DNA from 3 places in the Nonomuraea diastatica genome. Region 1 is predicted to be linked to each of the others. Evidence: predicted binding sites of a transcription regulator. Region 1 holds the regulator's gene; each other region holds the start of a gene.
The links. Region 1 encodes HrcA, which represses chaperone genes, less so after heat shock. Its sites were predicted from a motif close to TTGGCACTCTCNNNNNGAGAGTGCCAA; they were not measured.
Positions count from the first base shown of each region.

Region 2: groES (co-chaperone GroES) is a predicted target of HrcA. The motif match lies at 1,613-1,639, and genes of this name have one in related genera.
Region 3: groL (chaperonin GroEL) is a predicted target of HrcA. The motif match lies at 1,852-1,878, and genes of this name have one in related genera.

Region 1 is NZ_SMKP01000127.1:24,895-29,805, reverse strand. It holds gene dnaJ (molecular chaperone DnaJ) at 1-908, opposite strand, end outside; gene hrcA (heat-inducible transcriptional repressor HrcA) at 920-1,933, opposite strand; gene E1294_RS56380 (hypothetical protein) at 2,092-3,039, shown strand; gene E1294_RS34790 (DUF3097 domain-containing protein) at 3,057-3,863, shown strand; gene E1294_RS34785 (DUF4870 domain-containing protein) at 3,860-4,813, shown strand; gene hemW (radical SAM family heme chaperone HemW) at 4,810-4,911, opposite strand, start outside.
Region 2 is NZ_SMKP01000046.1:52,422-57,332, reverse strand. It holds gene groL (chaperonin GroEL) at 1-1,140, opposite strand, end outside; gene groES (co-chaperone GroES) at 1,212-1,523, opposite strand; gene E1294_RS18260 (class I SAM-dependent methyltransferase) at 1,947-3,131, shown strand; gene E1294_RS18255 (apolipoprotein A1/A4/E domain-containing protein) at 3,324-4,911, shown strand, end outside.
Region 3 is NZ_SMKP01000069.1:11,766-16,676, reverse strand. It holds gene thrC (threonine synthase) at 1-890, shown strand, start outside; gene E1294_RS23910 (MoaD/ThiS family protein) at 915-1,190, shown strand; gene E1294_RS23905 (cold-shock protein) at 1,432-1,632, shown strand; gene groL (chaperonin GroEL) at 1,987-3,615, shown strand; gene E1294_RS23895 (hypothetical protein) at 3,765-3,962, shown strand; gene E1294_RS23890 (YbhB/YbcL family Raf kinase inhibitor-like protein) at 4,015-4,545, opposite strand; gene E1294_RS23885 (HelD family protein) at 4,610-4,911, opposite strand, start outside.

The DNA of each region.
Region 1 (4,911 bases):
GTGCCCGGGCGGACGTCGACCTCCTCGGCGCCGTCGAGCGTTTCCACCGTCAGCACCGTGCCCAGAGCGGCAGCCGTCATCGGGATCTGCACGGTGCAGTGGAGGTCGTCGCCGCGCCGTTCGAAGATCTCGTGAGGCCGCTCGACGATCTCGAGGAACAGGTCTCCCGGCGGGCCGCCTCCGGGACCGACCTCGCCCTCGCCGGCGAGCTGGATGTGGGTGCCGTCCTCGACGCCCGCCGGGATGCGCACCTTGATCGTCCGCCGGGTGCGCACCCGGCCGTCGCCCGAGCACTCCTGGCAGGGGTTGCGGATGATGGTGCCGAACCCGCCGCACTGCGGGCACGGCCGCGAGGTCATGACCTGGCCCAGGAACGAGCGGGTGACCTGGGAGATCTCGCCGCGCCCGTTGCACATGTCACACGTGTCGGGGTGGGTGCCGGCCGCCGCGCCCGCGCCCTGGCAGACCTCGCAGATCACGGCCGTGTCGACGACCAGCTCGCGGGTGGTGCCGAACGCGGTCTCGCGCAGGTCGAGCTCGACCCTGATGGTGGCGTTACGGCCCCTGCGGGCACGCGAACGAGGGCCCCTGGCACCGGCCGCGGTGCCGAAGAAGGCGTCCATGATGTCGCTGAAGGGGAAGCCCGCGCCGAACCCGCCGGCACCGGCGCCCGCACCCGCTCCGGCGCCGGCGAAGGGGTCGCCGCCCAGGTCGTACATCTGGCGCTTGCTCGGGTCGGACAGGACCTCGTAGGCCTGCGTGATCTCCTTGAACCTGTCCTGAGTCTCAGGATCAGGGTTCATGTCAGGATGCAGCTCGCGGGCGAGCCGGCGGTAGGCCTTCTTGATCTCGTCCTGACTGGCGTCAGGGCGCACCCCGAGGGTGGCGTAGTAGTCGCTGTTTGCCACTTATCGACCTCTTATGATGCAGCCAGGATCTGGCTGACGTAGCGTGCCACCGCGCGCACGGCGCCCATCGTCACTGGATAATCCATCCTCGTGGGTCCCAGCACCCCGAGCCGGGCCAGTTGGTTGTCGCCAGAACCGTATCCGGTCGCGACGATGGATGTGCCCCGCAGGTAGGGGTTTTCCGAGCCGATGCGCACGGTGAGCGCGGACGGGGTGTCGGAGGTGGTCTCGCCGAGCAGCCGCATGAGCACCACCTGCTCTTCCAGTGCCTCCAGCACGTCGCGGAGGCCGGTGGAGAAGTCGGCGCCGGCGAGGTTGGCCGCCCCGGCGAACACGATCTTCTCGTCGTGCCGCTCCACCAGGGTCTCGAGCAGCACCGACAGGATCGTCGCCACGACGGCCCGGTCTTCGGCGGGCAACCGCTCAGGCAGGTCGGCCACCAGGTCGGGCACGCTGCTCAGGCCGCAGCCGTCGAGGCAGGAGTTGAGCACGGCGCGCAGATGCGCGATGCGCGCCTCCTCCACCACCTCGGGCAGTTCGATCACACGCTGCTCGACGCGGCCGGTGTTGGTGATCAGCACGAGCATGACCCGCCGGTCGTTCAGCTGGACGAGCTCGACGTGCCGCACCGTCGAACGGGTCAGCGTCGGGTATTGCACCACCGCCACCTGCCTGGTCAGCTGCGCGAGCAGGCGAACCGTGCGGGTCACCACGTCGTCGAGGTCGACCGCGCCGGCCAGGAACGTCTCGATCGCCCGGCGCTCGGCCCCCGACAGCGGCTTGACCTGCGAGAGCCGATCGACGAAAAGGCGGTAGCCCTTGTCCGTCGGCACCCGGCCCGCGCTGGTGTGCGGCTGCGTGATGTATCCCTCCTCCTCCAGCGCAGCCATGTCGTTCCTGACCGTCGCCGGGGAGACCTTCAGATTGTGGCGGTCGGCCAGCGCCTTGGAGCCCACCGGTTCGTGGGTTGACACGTAGTCTTCGACAATGGCGCGGAGCACCGCCAGCTTCCGTTCGTCAAGCACGCGCTCACCTCCTGCCCTCTTGCCATGGGGAAAACACAGGCTCTAGCACTCTGTGTTCCCGAGTGCCAAGTGTACGGCTCTCGCCCACAAGGTGCGATAACACCGTGTCCCGTCCTGCTTCTAGCTTCCAGGAAGGGACAGGCCTCACACTTGCGCACATGACCGACGATTCCCAGCCCCCGTCGTCCAACCAGCCGCCAGGGCAGGATCCCGACCCAGGTCAACCCCAACCTCCACAGAACGGCCAGCAACCCGGCTCCCACCCGGGCTACACCCCTCAACCAGGCTCCCAACCCGGCTACGGCCCCCAGCCGACCTCCCAGCCCGGTTACGAGCCTCAAGCGGATTCACAGCCCGGCTACAGCCCGCCGCCGCAGTTCGGGCATCCATCGCCACCATATGATCAGCCCTCCGGCTACGGTCAGCCTTCGCCGTACGGGCAAGCGCCGTACGGCGGCCAGCCCGGGCCGTACGGGCAACCGCCCCAGTACGGCCGGCAGCCCCCGTTCGGCCCCCCGCCACAGTACGGGCCTCATGGTGGGCAGCCCCAGCTCCCGCCACGCATCGACCCGAAGGCCGTGACGCCGCCCCTGTGGTGGCTCGGAGCCGTCTGGGGCGTGGCCGCCGTGTGCCTGATCATCGCCGCCGTCATGTTCGGCGGCGGGACCGACGCGTCCGGCCTGGCGCCGGCCAGGACGTTCGCGTCCGGCGAAAGCGTCACGGTGCCGATCGATCCCGCGGACAAACCGGCCGTCTACATCGCCAGCGACACGGCCGTCAACTACGCGTGCGAGATCTCCGGCGGCCCAGGACCGGCCAAGCTCGCCAAGACCGCGGGCATCCCGAAGGTCACGGAGGGCGGCACGGTCTGGCAGCAGTTCCTCGTCATCAACGCGCCCGACAGGGGCGACTACCAGCTGACCTGCACCCACCAGGAGCAGGCCGCCGTACGCTACGGCATCGGGAGGGACGCCTCCTCCACTGGCGGCGGGACGACCACCCCGTTGCTGATCGGCGGCGCGGGGCTGCTCGCCGCGATCATCGGCACGGTCGTCGTCCTGGCAGGCCGGGGTGCGTCGCGCAAGCGCCTTGCGGTCGGCGGGTGATTTGCTACCGTCCCCGTGTGTACGAGGGCGATGTACTGGCGGGGAATTGGCGTCGGCCGGGCAAGGGCAAGATCCCGAAAGTGCCCGCCGAGCTGGAGCTCGTCGTGGAAGACGCCGACAGCGGCTTCTGCGGCGCGGTGGTGGCCTGTGACAAGGAGGCCGTCACGCTCGAAGACCGGTTCGGGAAACGCCGGTTGTTCCCGCTCGCGCCCGCCGCGTTCCTGCTGGAGGGCAAGCCCGTGACACTCGTACGCCCGGAGGCGGCCCCCACGGGCCCCAGGCGCAGCGCGTCGGGCTCGATCGCCGTCCAAGGGCTGCGGGCCAGGGTGGCCAGGGAGAGCCGGATCTACGTGGAGGGCGTGCACGACGCCGCCCTCGTGGAGAAGATCTGGGGTCACGACCTGCGGGTCGAAGGGGTCGTGGTCGAATATCTGGAGGGCGTGGACGACCTTCCCGCCATCGTGGCGGAGTTCGGTCCCGAGCCTGGCCGCCGTCTCGGAGTGCTGGTCGACCATCTCGTGCCCGGCTCCAAGGAGAGCCGGATCGCCGCCGAGATCACCTCGCCGGACGTGCTCGTCGTGGGGCACCCCTACGTCGACATCTGGCAGGCGGTCAAACCGTCCGTGCTGCGCATCCCCGGCTGGCCCGACGTGCCGCGCGGGGTGCCGTGGAAGGAAGGCGTGATCGCGGCTCTGGGCTGGCGCATGGAGCCCGCGCAGGCATGGCGGCGCATCCTCGGCGCCGTCTCGACCTACACCGACCTGGAGCCGGAGCTGCTCGGCCGGGTCGAAGAACTGATCGACTTCGTGACGGAGGCACCATGAGCCAGGATTCCCAGCCGCCGCCTGACGACGAACGCACCCGCAAGGTGTCCGCGTCAGACCTCCAGCCGGGCCACGGCTCCGGCCCTCAGTCCCCGGCCCCCGGCGACGACCCGGGCTACGGCGGCCAACCGTACTCCCAACCCGGCTACGCCTCTCAGCCGGGCTCCCAGCCCGCATACGGCGACCAACCCGGATACGCCCAGCAACCCGGCTCCCAGCCCGGCTACGGCGCACAACCGGGCTACACCGGCCAGCCCGGGTATACCGGCCAGCCCGGCTACGGCGGCCAGCCCGGGTACGGCCCGCAACCCGGGTCCGAGCCCGCATACGGCGAGCAGCCCTACGGCCGGATGCCCGACTCCGAGCCCATCTACGGACCTCAGCCGCCCGGCTACGGCGGCCAGCCCGGCCATGGTGGGCAACCAGGCCATGGCGGGCGGTCAAGCTACGGCGGGCAACCCGGCTACGGGCAACCCGGCCACGGTCCGCCTCCCGGTTACGCGGCACCGCCCGGTCATGGCCAGGCTCCGGGCTACGGCGCTCCCCCGCCCGGCTACGCCCCTCCGCCCGGCCACGGCTACCCCGGCGGCCCGGGCGAGCCGTACATACCCGGACGTTTCGGCCCTCGCCCGGGCACCGACGACACCTCGCTGGCGATGATCGCGCACCTTCTGGGCCTGCTGGCCTCCTGGATCGGTCCGCTGGTCATCTACCTCATGAAGAAGGATGAGTCGCCCTACGTACGGGACCAGGCGGCCGAGGCGCTCAACTTCCAGATCACGATGTTCATCGGCTATCTCATCTCGAGCATCCTGATGATCGTCTTCGTCGGCATCCTGTTGTTGCCGGTGGTCTGGATCGTGTCGTTGATCTTCCACATCCAGGCGGCCATGGCCACGAACAAGGGGCAGATGTACCGCTATCCGTTCGCCATCCGCATGATCACTTAGACGAGCAGATCCCTGATGAGGGCGTCGGCCAGCAGCCGCCCCTGGAGCGTGAGCACCATCAGCCCCGACCTGAACGGCCCGGGCTCGAGCAGCCCCCG
Region 2 (4,911 bases), on a different contig from region 1:
GCCGACACGCAGCACGCACACACCGCCGGCGAGCTTGGCCAGGCGCTCCTGCAGCTTCTCGCGGTCCCAGTCGGAGTCGGACTGCTCGATGGCAATCTTGATCTCCTTGACGCGGTCCTCGATGGCCTGCGCGTCACCGGCGCCGTCGACGATGGTGGTGTTGTCCTTCGTCACCACGACGCGGCGGGCCTGGCCGAGCACCTCGAGACCGACGTGCTCCAGCTTGAGGCCGATCTCCTCGCTGACGACCTGGCCGCCGGTGAGGATGGCCATGTCCTGCAACATCGCCTTGCGGCGGTCGCCGAAGCCCGGAGCCTTGACGGCCACGGAGGTGAAGGTGCCGCGGATCTTGTTGGTCACCAGGACGGCCAGGGCCTCGCCCTCGACGTCCTCGGCGACCACGAGCAGCGGCTTCTTCGTCTGGGCGATCTTCTCCAGCAGCGGCAGGAAGTCCGCGATGGAGGCGATCTTGCCCTGGGTGAGCAGGATGTAGGCGTCCTCGAGGACGGACTCCATCCGCTCGGGGTCGGTCACCATGTAGGCCGACAGGTAGCCCTTGTCGAACTGCATGCCCTCGGTGAACTCGAGCTCCATGCCCATGGCATTGGACTCTTCGACGGTGAGCACACCGTCCTTGCCCACCTTGTCGAACGCCTCGGCGATCAGGTCGCCGATCTGCGCGTCCTGGGCGGAGATCGTCGCAACGTTGGCGATCTCCTTCTTGTCCTCGACCGGCCGGGCGGTGGCGAGCAGCATGTCGCTGATCTCCTTGGCGGCCTTGTCGATGCCGCGCTTGAGCGACAGCGGCGAGGCGCCGGCGGCCACGTTGCGCAGGCCCTCGCGGACCATGGCCTGGGCCAGCACGGTCGCGGTGGTGGTGCCGTCACCGGCGATGTCGTTGGTCTTGGTGGCAACTTCCTTGGCGAGCTGGGCGCCGAGGTTCTCGTAGCGCTCCTCCAGCTCGATCTCACGAGCGATGGTCACACCGTCGTTCGTGATCGTCGGCGCACCGAACTTCTTGTCGATGACGACGTTGCGGCCACGCGGGCCAAGGGTCACCTTCACGGCGTCCGCGAGGGCGTTCACGCCACGCTCGAGCGCGCGGCGGGCGTCCTCGTCGAACTCCAGGATCTTCGCCATAGCTGAAAGTCCTCTCCTAGCGTCGAAAGCCCCGGCCGCCCTTTGGAGCGCCCGGGGCTCGACGCACCGGCTTACTTCTCGATGATCGCGAGAACGTCGCGGGCGGAGAGCACGAGGTACTCCTCGCCGCCGTACTTGACCTCGGTGCCGCCGTACTTGCTGTAGAGGACGATGTCGCCCTCAGAGACGTCGAGCGGAATCCGCTTGTCGCCGTCCTCGTCCCAGTTGCCGGGGCCCACCGCGAGGACCTTGCCCTCCTGCGGCTTCTCCTTGGCGGTGTCTGGGATGACCAGGCCGGAAGCGGTGGTCTGCTCGGCCTCAAGCGGCTGAACCACAATGCGGTCGCCGAGCGGCTTAACGGGAACCTTGGTGGCGGTCGTCACGATCGGACCTCCCCTTCAGATTTGAATGATCTAGAAGAGGCGACCAGCTGGGCCTGCCGTCGCGGGTGTCAGACCTGCCTCGTCGCACGTTGGCACTCTCAAGTGGAGAGTGCCAACAGGAAACATATGCAAGAGGGGCTTGACAGTCAACACGAACGCGTCTGCTGAGAGCGATCAGGGTGCCGCTAACAAGGCTCTATCAGCGCCTTGGCCCATCATGCAGGGGTTTCGCAAAGATCCTCCGGCCGCGAGATCCGCGAGCGCGTGTCGCGCCGTCCTGACAGCCCGGCATGTCCTGGTACGCGACCGCCCGGTCCGCGTCCCCGCGCCGCCGTACCCGCCGCGTTTCCTCGCCGCTGCACCCGCCGCGTTTACGCGCCGCGCGTGTCGAGTGCGTCACCGGTGCCGCTAACGTCGTGTGACGTGGACCTCGACGCCTTCACCGAGCTGCTGACCCCGCGCGGGCGGCGGGCGCTCGCGGAGGCCGGCGAGCTCGCCGGCGCCGACCCGGTGGCCGCCGCCACGAGGTTGCGCAGGACGTACGACGCGGCGCTCACCTCGGCGGCCCTCACCCAGGCGGGGCTCAGGGAGCGTGCCACGGCCAAGTTCGGCGAGGACGCCCGGGTGATGTACTTCACGCCGCACGGCCTGGAGCAGGCCACCCGGACGGAGGTCGCCGGGCACCGCGCCGCCCGCCTGATCGCCGCCGGCGCCCCCGAGCCCAGGGTCGTGGACGTGTGCTGCGGCATCGGCGGCGACCTGCTGGCGCTGGCCCGCGCGGGCTGCACCGTGGAGGCCGTCGACACCGATCCGCTGACCGCCGCCGTCGCCGGGGCCAACGCCGAGGCGCTCGGGCTGGGCGACCGGGTGACGGTGCGCGTGGCCGACGCGGCCGGCGTCGAGCCGGAGCGCTACGACGTGCTCTTCGCCGACCCGGCACGGCGTACGAGCAGGGGCCGCACGTTCGACCCCATGGCCTACTCGCCGCCCTGGCCCGTGGTGCTCGACCTCGTCTCCAGGGCCCGCACGGCCTGCCTCAAGGTCGCCCCCGGCATCCCCTACACGTTCATCCCCGAAGGAGCCGAGGCCGAGTGGGTGTCCTTCAAGGGCGAGGTCAAGGAGGCGGCGCTCTGGACCGGCCACGGGGCGCGCCGGAAGGCGGACAGGCGGGCCACCCTGCTGCCCGGCGGCCACACCCTCACCGCCACCGGCGTCCAGGCGGCTGTGGGGCCGGCCGGCCGGTACGTCTACGAGCCCGACGGCGCCGCCATCCGCGCGCACCTCGTGGGCGAGGTGGCCGAACTGGTCGGCGGCCGCCTGCTCGACCCGATGATCGCGTACATCACGGGCGACGACCCCGTGGACACCCCATGGGCCACGAGATACGAGATAGACGACGTGCTCCCGTTCTCGCTGAAGAAACTACGCGCCGTACTCCGAGAGCGAAAAATCGGAAATGTCACTATCAAGAAGCGCGCCTCCGCCGTCGACATCGAACGCCTGCGCAGCGATTTGCGACTCAACGGGGACAGAGCCGCGCTCATCATCTTGACCCGAATTCTCGATAAACCATCGGTCATCATCTGCAATCAGCCATCGCCCAGCTGAGCTGGCATTTCGGGCATTCTTCGGTTTCGCGCGATCTTTCCATTCGCCGCTGACGGACCTTGATCAAAAGGCTAAGGTGGGCGGGCGGGAGTTCTCCCCCACTGCGGTTAACCGTGTTCTCGCTCTTTCATCTGCAAACCGGACCTACCCCACCGCTGCGCGGCAGACCGTCGGCGAGCGAAGGAGCTTTCGGTGGATCATTCCAACCACACCACCCTTCTTCAGGCAGGCGGCCATCTGGCCATTTCAGAGAGAATGCGAGACCTGCTGCAGCGCGCCTCCCAGGACCACGTCTACGAGCAACGCACGCAGGGCGCCATGCTCGACGAGATCCGCCAGCGGCTCGAAGGCATGGAGTGGCTCCTGCGCGAGGTGCGCGAGCGCGAGCTCGGCGGCCTGAGCGGCACCCTTGAGGCGGTCAACGGACGGCTGGACGACATCACCGCCAAACCGCCGATGTGGGCCGAGGGCCTGGCGCAGCACGTGGAGGCGGTCCGCGACCACGTCGACGCCGTCGGTGAGCGGGTGAGCAGCGTGGACGCCCACGTCGCCCCGGTGGCCGAGCTGCCCGGCCTGCAGGCCGGCGTCGGCACCGTCGGCGAGGGCGTCGACGAGGCGCTCAACCGCCTGCAGACGGTGCTCGACACCGCCGACGGCATCACCAAGGGCATGTCCGAGTTCGCCGCCAGGCTGACCACGCTCAGCTCCAGCATGGAGGCCGCCGCCGGCCGCTTCACCAGGCTCGACCGGTCGATGGCCGAGCTGGCCACCCGCACCGACCGCGTCGAGGGCGTGATCGGCGACCTGTCCGAGGGCATCGCCGACTCGGCCGAGCAGATGCGGGCTCGCCTCGACACCGCCGAGCAGCGCATGACGGCCCGCCTCGACGAGACCGACCAGCGCCTCACCACCCGGCTCGACGAGGCGGGCCAGCACCTCACGACCCGGCTCGACGAGACCGACGAGCGGATCACCGTGCGCCTGGAGGGCACCGACCGGCGCCTGACCGCCCGGCTCGACGAGACCGACCAGCGGCTGGCCAGGAGCCTCGTCGAGGCCGACGAGCGGCTCGCCATCCGGCTCAAGGAGGCCGACGACCAGCACACCGGCCGTCTCTCCGACGTCGAGCAGCGGCTCACCGCCAGGCTCGACGAGACCGACCGCCACCTGGCCGTCCAGCTCGGCGAGAGCGAGCAGCGCCTGACCGCCCGGCTCGGCGGCGTGGACGCCCGGCTCGACCGGGCCGAAAACGCGCTCTCCGGGCTCGACGCCAGGGTCGCCGACTTCGGCGGCCGGCTGGAGTCCGCCGACGAGTGCCTGGCCGACATCGACACCAGGATCGACGGCCTCGACACCCAGGTGGGCGGCGTCGACAAGCGACTCACGTCGATGGACGGCCAGCTCGGCGCGGTCGACAAGCGCCTGGGCATCCTCGACGGCCACCTGGGCCGCCACGACGACCGCTTCGACGCGCTCGACATACGCGTCGACGCCCGCTTCACCACGCTCGACGAGCGCATGGCCGCCACCGAGCAGCGCGTGGGCGAGAGCACCACCCGCACCGAGGGCCGCTTCAACCGGCTCGACGGCCAGATGGACGCCATCGACGAGCGCCTGGGTGAGGCCGAAGAGCACCTGAGCAGCCGCTTCGACGCCATCGACGGCCACCTCGGAGGGCTCGACAGCCGCTTCAACGTCCTCGACACCCATGTCAACGGCCTGGCCACCCGCGCCGAGCAGGCCAGCGAGCACCTTGAGTCCGTCGACGACCGCATCGAGT
Region 3 (4,911 bases), on a different contig from region 1:
TCGCCATGGCCGTCGAGGCGGCCCGCAACTTCGGCTTCCACACGCTCTCCTGCTCCTCCACGGGCAACCTCGCGGGCGCGGTGACGGCCGCCGCGGCGCGGGCCGGGCTGGAGGCGTGCGTGTTCATCCCGGCCAACCTCGAAGAAGCCAAGATCGCCATGGCCCGGGTGTTCGGCGGCCGGCTGATCGGCATCGAGGGCACCTACGACGACGTCAACAGGTTCTGCTCCGAGCTGATCGGCGACCCGCTCGGTGACAAGTGGGGGTTCACCAACATCAACCTGCGGCCTTACTACGCCGAGGGCTCCAAGACGCTCGCGTACGAGATCGCCGAGCAGCTCGGGTGGCGGTTGCCCGAGCAGATCATCATCCCCATCGCCTCGGGCTCGCAGCTCACGAAGATCGACAAGGGCTTCAAGGAGCTGGTGGCGCTGGGGCTGGTCGAGGACACGCCCTACAAGATCTTCGGGGCGCAGGCGGCCGGGTGCTCACCGGTGTCGACCGCCTACAAGGCGGGGCACGACGTCGTGCAGCCGGTCCGGCCCGACACCATCGCCAAGTCGCTGGCCATCGGAAACCCCGCCGACGGGCCGTACGTGCTGGACATCGCGCGGCGGACCGGAGGGGGCGTCGAGGACGTCACGGATGCTGAGATCGTGGCCGCCATCAAGCTCCTGGCCTCGGCGGAGGGCATCTTCGCCGAGACCGCGGGCGGCGTGACCGTGGGCGTGCTGAAGAAGCTCACCGAGACCGGGCAACTCGACCCGGATGCCGAGACCGTGGTGCTGAACACCGGTGACGGCCTCAAGACGCTCGACGCGATCAGCGGCGACGCCAGACCCACGGCCGTGATCAAGCCCTCCCTCGACGCGTTCCGCGCGACTGTCTGAGAACCAGGAAAGGCGAGTTAAACCATGAGCGTTTCTGTGCGGATTCCCACCATTCTGCGCACCTACACCGGGGGCAACGCGGAGGTCAGTGGCGAGGGCGCGACTCTTCGTGACGTGCTGGCCACGCTGGACTCTGACTACCCGGGTATCGGCGCGAGAATTCTGGATGAATCGGGCAAGATTCGGCGTTTTGTCAACGTTTATGTGGGGGAAGAGGACGTCCGATTTGCCCAGGGGCTGGACACCCCGGCGCCGGACGGCACCCAGATCTCCATCATCCCCGCCGTCGCCGGCGGGTGAGTGCGGCAGATCACACTTCGGCGAGGGCGCCCCTTGTGGGCGCCTTCTTCTTTTCCCAACAATTCAACGTTGAACCGTCGATGAGAGGAAATGCGCAGTTTGCGGATTGACTCTGTTGCCAAACCCCGTGCCACAGGTATGGTCGAGGGCGATCGCCTGGCTGATTTTCTGTTAAGTCAGGCGATTACGGGTCTCGCGGAGGAATGGGCGAGGTCTGGGAGCCCAGTAAGAGGAGTCGGAAGTGGCGCAGGGCACCGTCAAGTGGTTCAACGCGGACAAGGGCTATGGCTTCATCGCGGTAGACGGTGGTAAGGATGTATTCGTCCATTACTCAGCGATCATGATGGACGGGTATCGCTCTCTCGAACAGGGACAGCGTGTCGAGTTCGAGATCACGCAAGGCCAGAAGGGGCCGCAGGCGGAGTCCGTCAGGACGGTCTGATTCACCGCACTGGTATGCACCGGCGGGTTCGCGCGGCAGCGCAGTCCGTGCGAACCGTCACCTTTCTTTCGTCGATCCTGGTACGGCGAGCCGTGCGCGCGAACCGCGGCCAGCGGTGCGCCCGCGGGGCGGCTCGCCGGACAGACGACTGACCTGGGGGGAAGAGCCGGCACGGGCGAGTTCGCTTGCACTCGGCAGGGTAGAGTGCTAAACAGTTCGTTGGCACTCTGTGCAGCAGAGTGCCAACACCGGATCGAGACGATGGGGTCTGCCGAACGGAGATGCTGACCCATGCCGTCGCGGGCGTCGGCTCGGTCCACGACAAGCCACCCTGCATCTGGGAGGTCTAGCCTTATGGCAGCCAAGATGATCGCGTTTGACGAGGACGCCCGGCGCGGTCTCGAGCGCGGTATGAACCAGCTCGCCGACGCCGTCAAGGTGACCCTGGGCCCCAAGGGGCGCAACGTCGTGCTGGAGAAGAAGTGGGGCGCTCCCACGATCACCAACGATGGTGTGTCCATCGCCAAGGAGATCGAGCTCGAGGACCCGTGGGAGAAGATCGGCGCGGAGCTGGTCAAGGAGGTCGCCAAGAAGACGGACGACGTCGCCGGCGACGGCACCACGACCGCCACCGTGCTCGCCCAGGCGCTGGTGCGTGAGGGCCTGCGCAACGTGGCCGCCGGCGCCAACCCGATGGCTCTGAAGAAGGGCATCGAGGCGGCCGTCGAGCGGGTCAGCGAGGAGCTCTCCAAGCTGGCCAAGGACGTGGAGACCAAGGAGCAGATCGCTTCGACCGCCTCCATCTCCGCCGCCGACCCCGAGATCGGCGCGCTCATCGCCGAGGCGATGGACAAGGTCGGCAAGGAAGGCGTCATCACCGTCGAGGAGAGCAACACCTTCGGCCTCGAGCTCGAGCTCACCGAGGGCATGCGCTTCGACAAGGGCATGACGTCGATGTACTTCGTCACCGACTCCGACCGCATGGAGGCCGTGCTCGAAGATCCCTACATCCTGATCGTCAACGGCAAGGTCTCCGCCAACAAGGACCTGCTGCCGCTGCTCGACAAGGTCGTGCAGTCGGGCAAGCCGCTGCTGATCATCGCCGAGGACGTCGAGGGCGAGGCCCTGGCGACCCTGGTGGTCAACAAGATTCGCGGCCTGTTCCGCTCCGTGGCCGTCAAGGCCCCGGGCTTCGGCGACCGCCGCAAGGCCATGCTCAACGACATCGCGATCCTGACCGGTGGTCAGGTCATCGCCGAGGAGGTCGGCCTCAAGCTCGAGACCGCCACCCTCGACCTGCTGGGCCGTGCCCGCAAGGTGGTCGTGACCAAGGACGAGACGACGATCGTCGACGGCGCCGGTGACGCCGAGCAGATCTCCGGCCGGGTCAACGAGATCCGCGCCGAGATCGAGCGCACCGACTCCGACTACGACCGCGAGAAGCTCCAGGAGCGGCTGGCCAAGCTGGCCGGCGGCGTGGCCGTCATCAAGGCGGGTGCGGCGACCGAGGTCGAGCTCAAGGAGCGCAAGCACCGCATCGAAGACGCCGTCCGCAACGCGAAGGCTGCCGTCGAGGAGGGCATCGTCCCGGGTGGTGGCGTGGCGCTGCTGCAGGCCGGTGCCAAGGCGTTCGACAAGCTGGAGCTCAACGGCGACGAGGCCACCGGTGCGGCGATCGTGAAGAAGGCTCTCGAGGAGCCGCTGAAGCAGATCGCGGTCAACGCCGGCCTCGAGGGCGGCGTCGTGGTCGAGCGCGTGCGCAACCTCACCCCGGGTGAGGGTCTCAACGCCGCGTCGGGCGAATACGTCAACATGTTCGAGGCCGGCATTCTCGACCCGGCCAAGGTGACGCGCTCGGCGCTGCAGAACGCCGCCTCGATCGCGGCGCTCTTCCTCACCACCGAGGCCGTCATCGCCGAGAAGCCGGAGAAGACCCCGGCCGCTCCTGCCGGCATGCCCGGCGGCGGCGACATGGACTTCTAGGTCCTGTTCGCGGCGCACGTCCCAAAAGAGCGGCCCGGTTTTCCGGGCCGCTCTTGTTTTTGTTTCCCTGCCATTACGTTTCGCAATTGAACTGCTACTTCGAGTGAGAAAGGGTGGTCACCACATCACCTCATCGAAGGAGCAGAAAATTGTTCTCCCGCAGTAAGCGCATGCTGGGCGTCGCTGTTCTCGGCCTTGCCTCCGTGACCCTCACGGCCGTTCCCGCGCATGCCAGTGACCCGGTCGTCTTCACCAGCACCGTGACCCGGAGCACGTCGCTGTGCGCGCTTCAGGCATGGGTGCCGCTGCTCGGCAACCTGCAGTCGGTGGTAAGGACCTGCGACTAGCGCCCACGGGAAAGGCGCCCCACCAGCGTGAGGTGGGGCGCCTTTCCCGTCGTCAGACCCCGTAGTGGGGGATGATATGGCCGCGGGCCAGGGTGTTGGCGGTGATGTTGAAGCCCACTACCGCCGGGCTGGTGCCGCTGTCCACGCCGAGCGAGTCGACCCCCAGCGCGTGGACCGTGAAGACGTAGCGGTGCGGGTCGCCAGGAGGCGGGGCGGCGCCGCCGTAGTCTTTGGTGCCGTAGTCGTTGCGGGCGTGCACCGCGCCCGCCGGCAGACCCTTGAACTCCGGAGCCGTGCCCGCGCCCGTCGGCAGCTCGGTGACCGAGGCAGGAACGTCGAAGAGCACCCAGTGCCAGAAGCCGCTGCCGGTGGGGGCATCGGGGTCGAAGCAGGTGACGGCGTAGGAGCGGGTCTCGGCGGGAGCGCCGGACCAGCGTAGCTGGGGCGAGAGGTTCTGGCCGGTCATGCCCCAGTCGTTGAAGACATGGAGGTCGTTGAGCCGCTCGCCGTCCTGGAGGTCGTCGCTCTCCACCACGAGCGCGGGGACCGACGGCAGGTGTTCATGGGGAAGGGGTGCTGGCACGGCATCCTCCTAGGTTGAGAGCTCCTTGCCCAGCCATCCTAGAAGCGGCCGTGCCGGACGCCCGTCAGCCCGCCAGCTGTGGCGGCAGCGCCTTGTCGTGCAGGACCGTCAGCGAGGTCACCGCCCGGGTCAGGACCACGTACAGTCTGGCCAGGCCGCGAGGCTCGGCCGCGACGATGTCGGCGGGCTCCACGACGACGACGTGGTCGTACTCCAGGCCCTTGGCGAGGGTCGCGGGCACGATGAGCAGGCGGTGTTCCTCGGTCGAGTCGGGGTCGAGAACGGCATGGGGGAGGCCGGCGAGGGACTCGGAGACCGCGGCGACCATTGTGTCAGGGGCGATGACGCCGATCGAGCCCTCCCTGG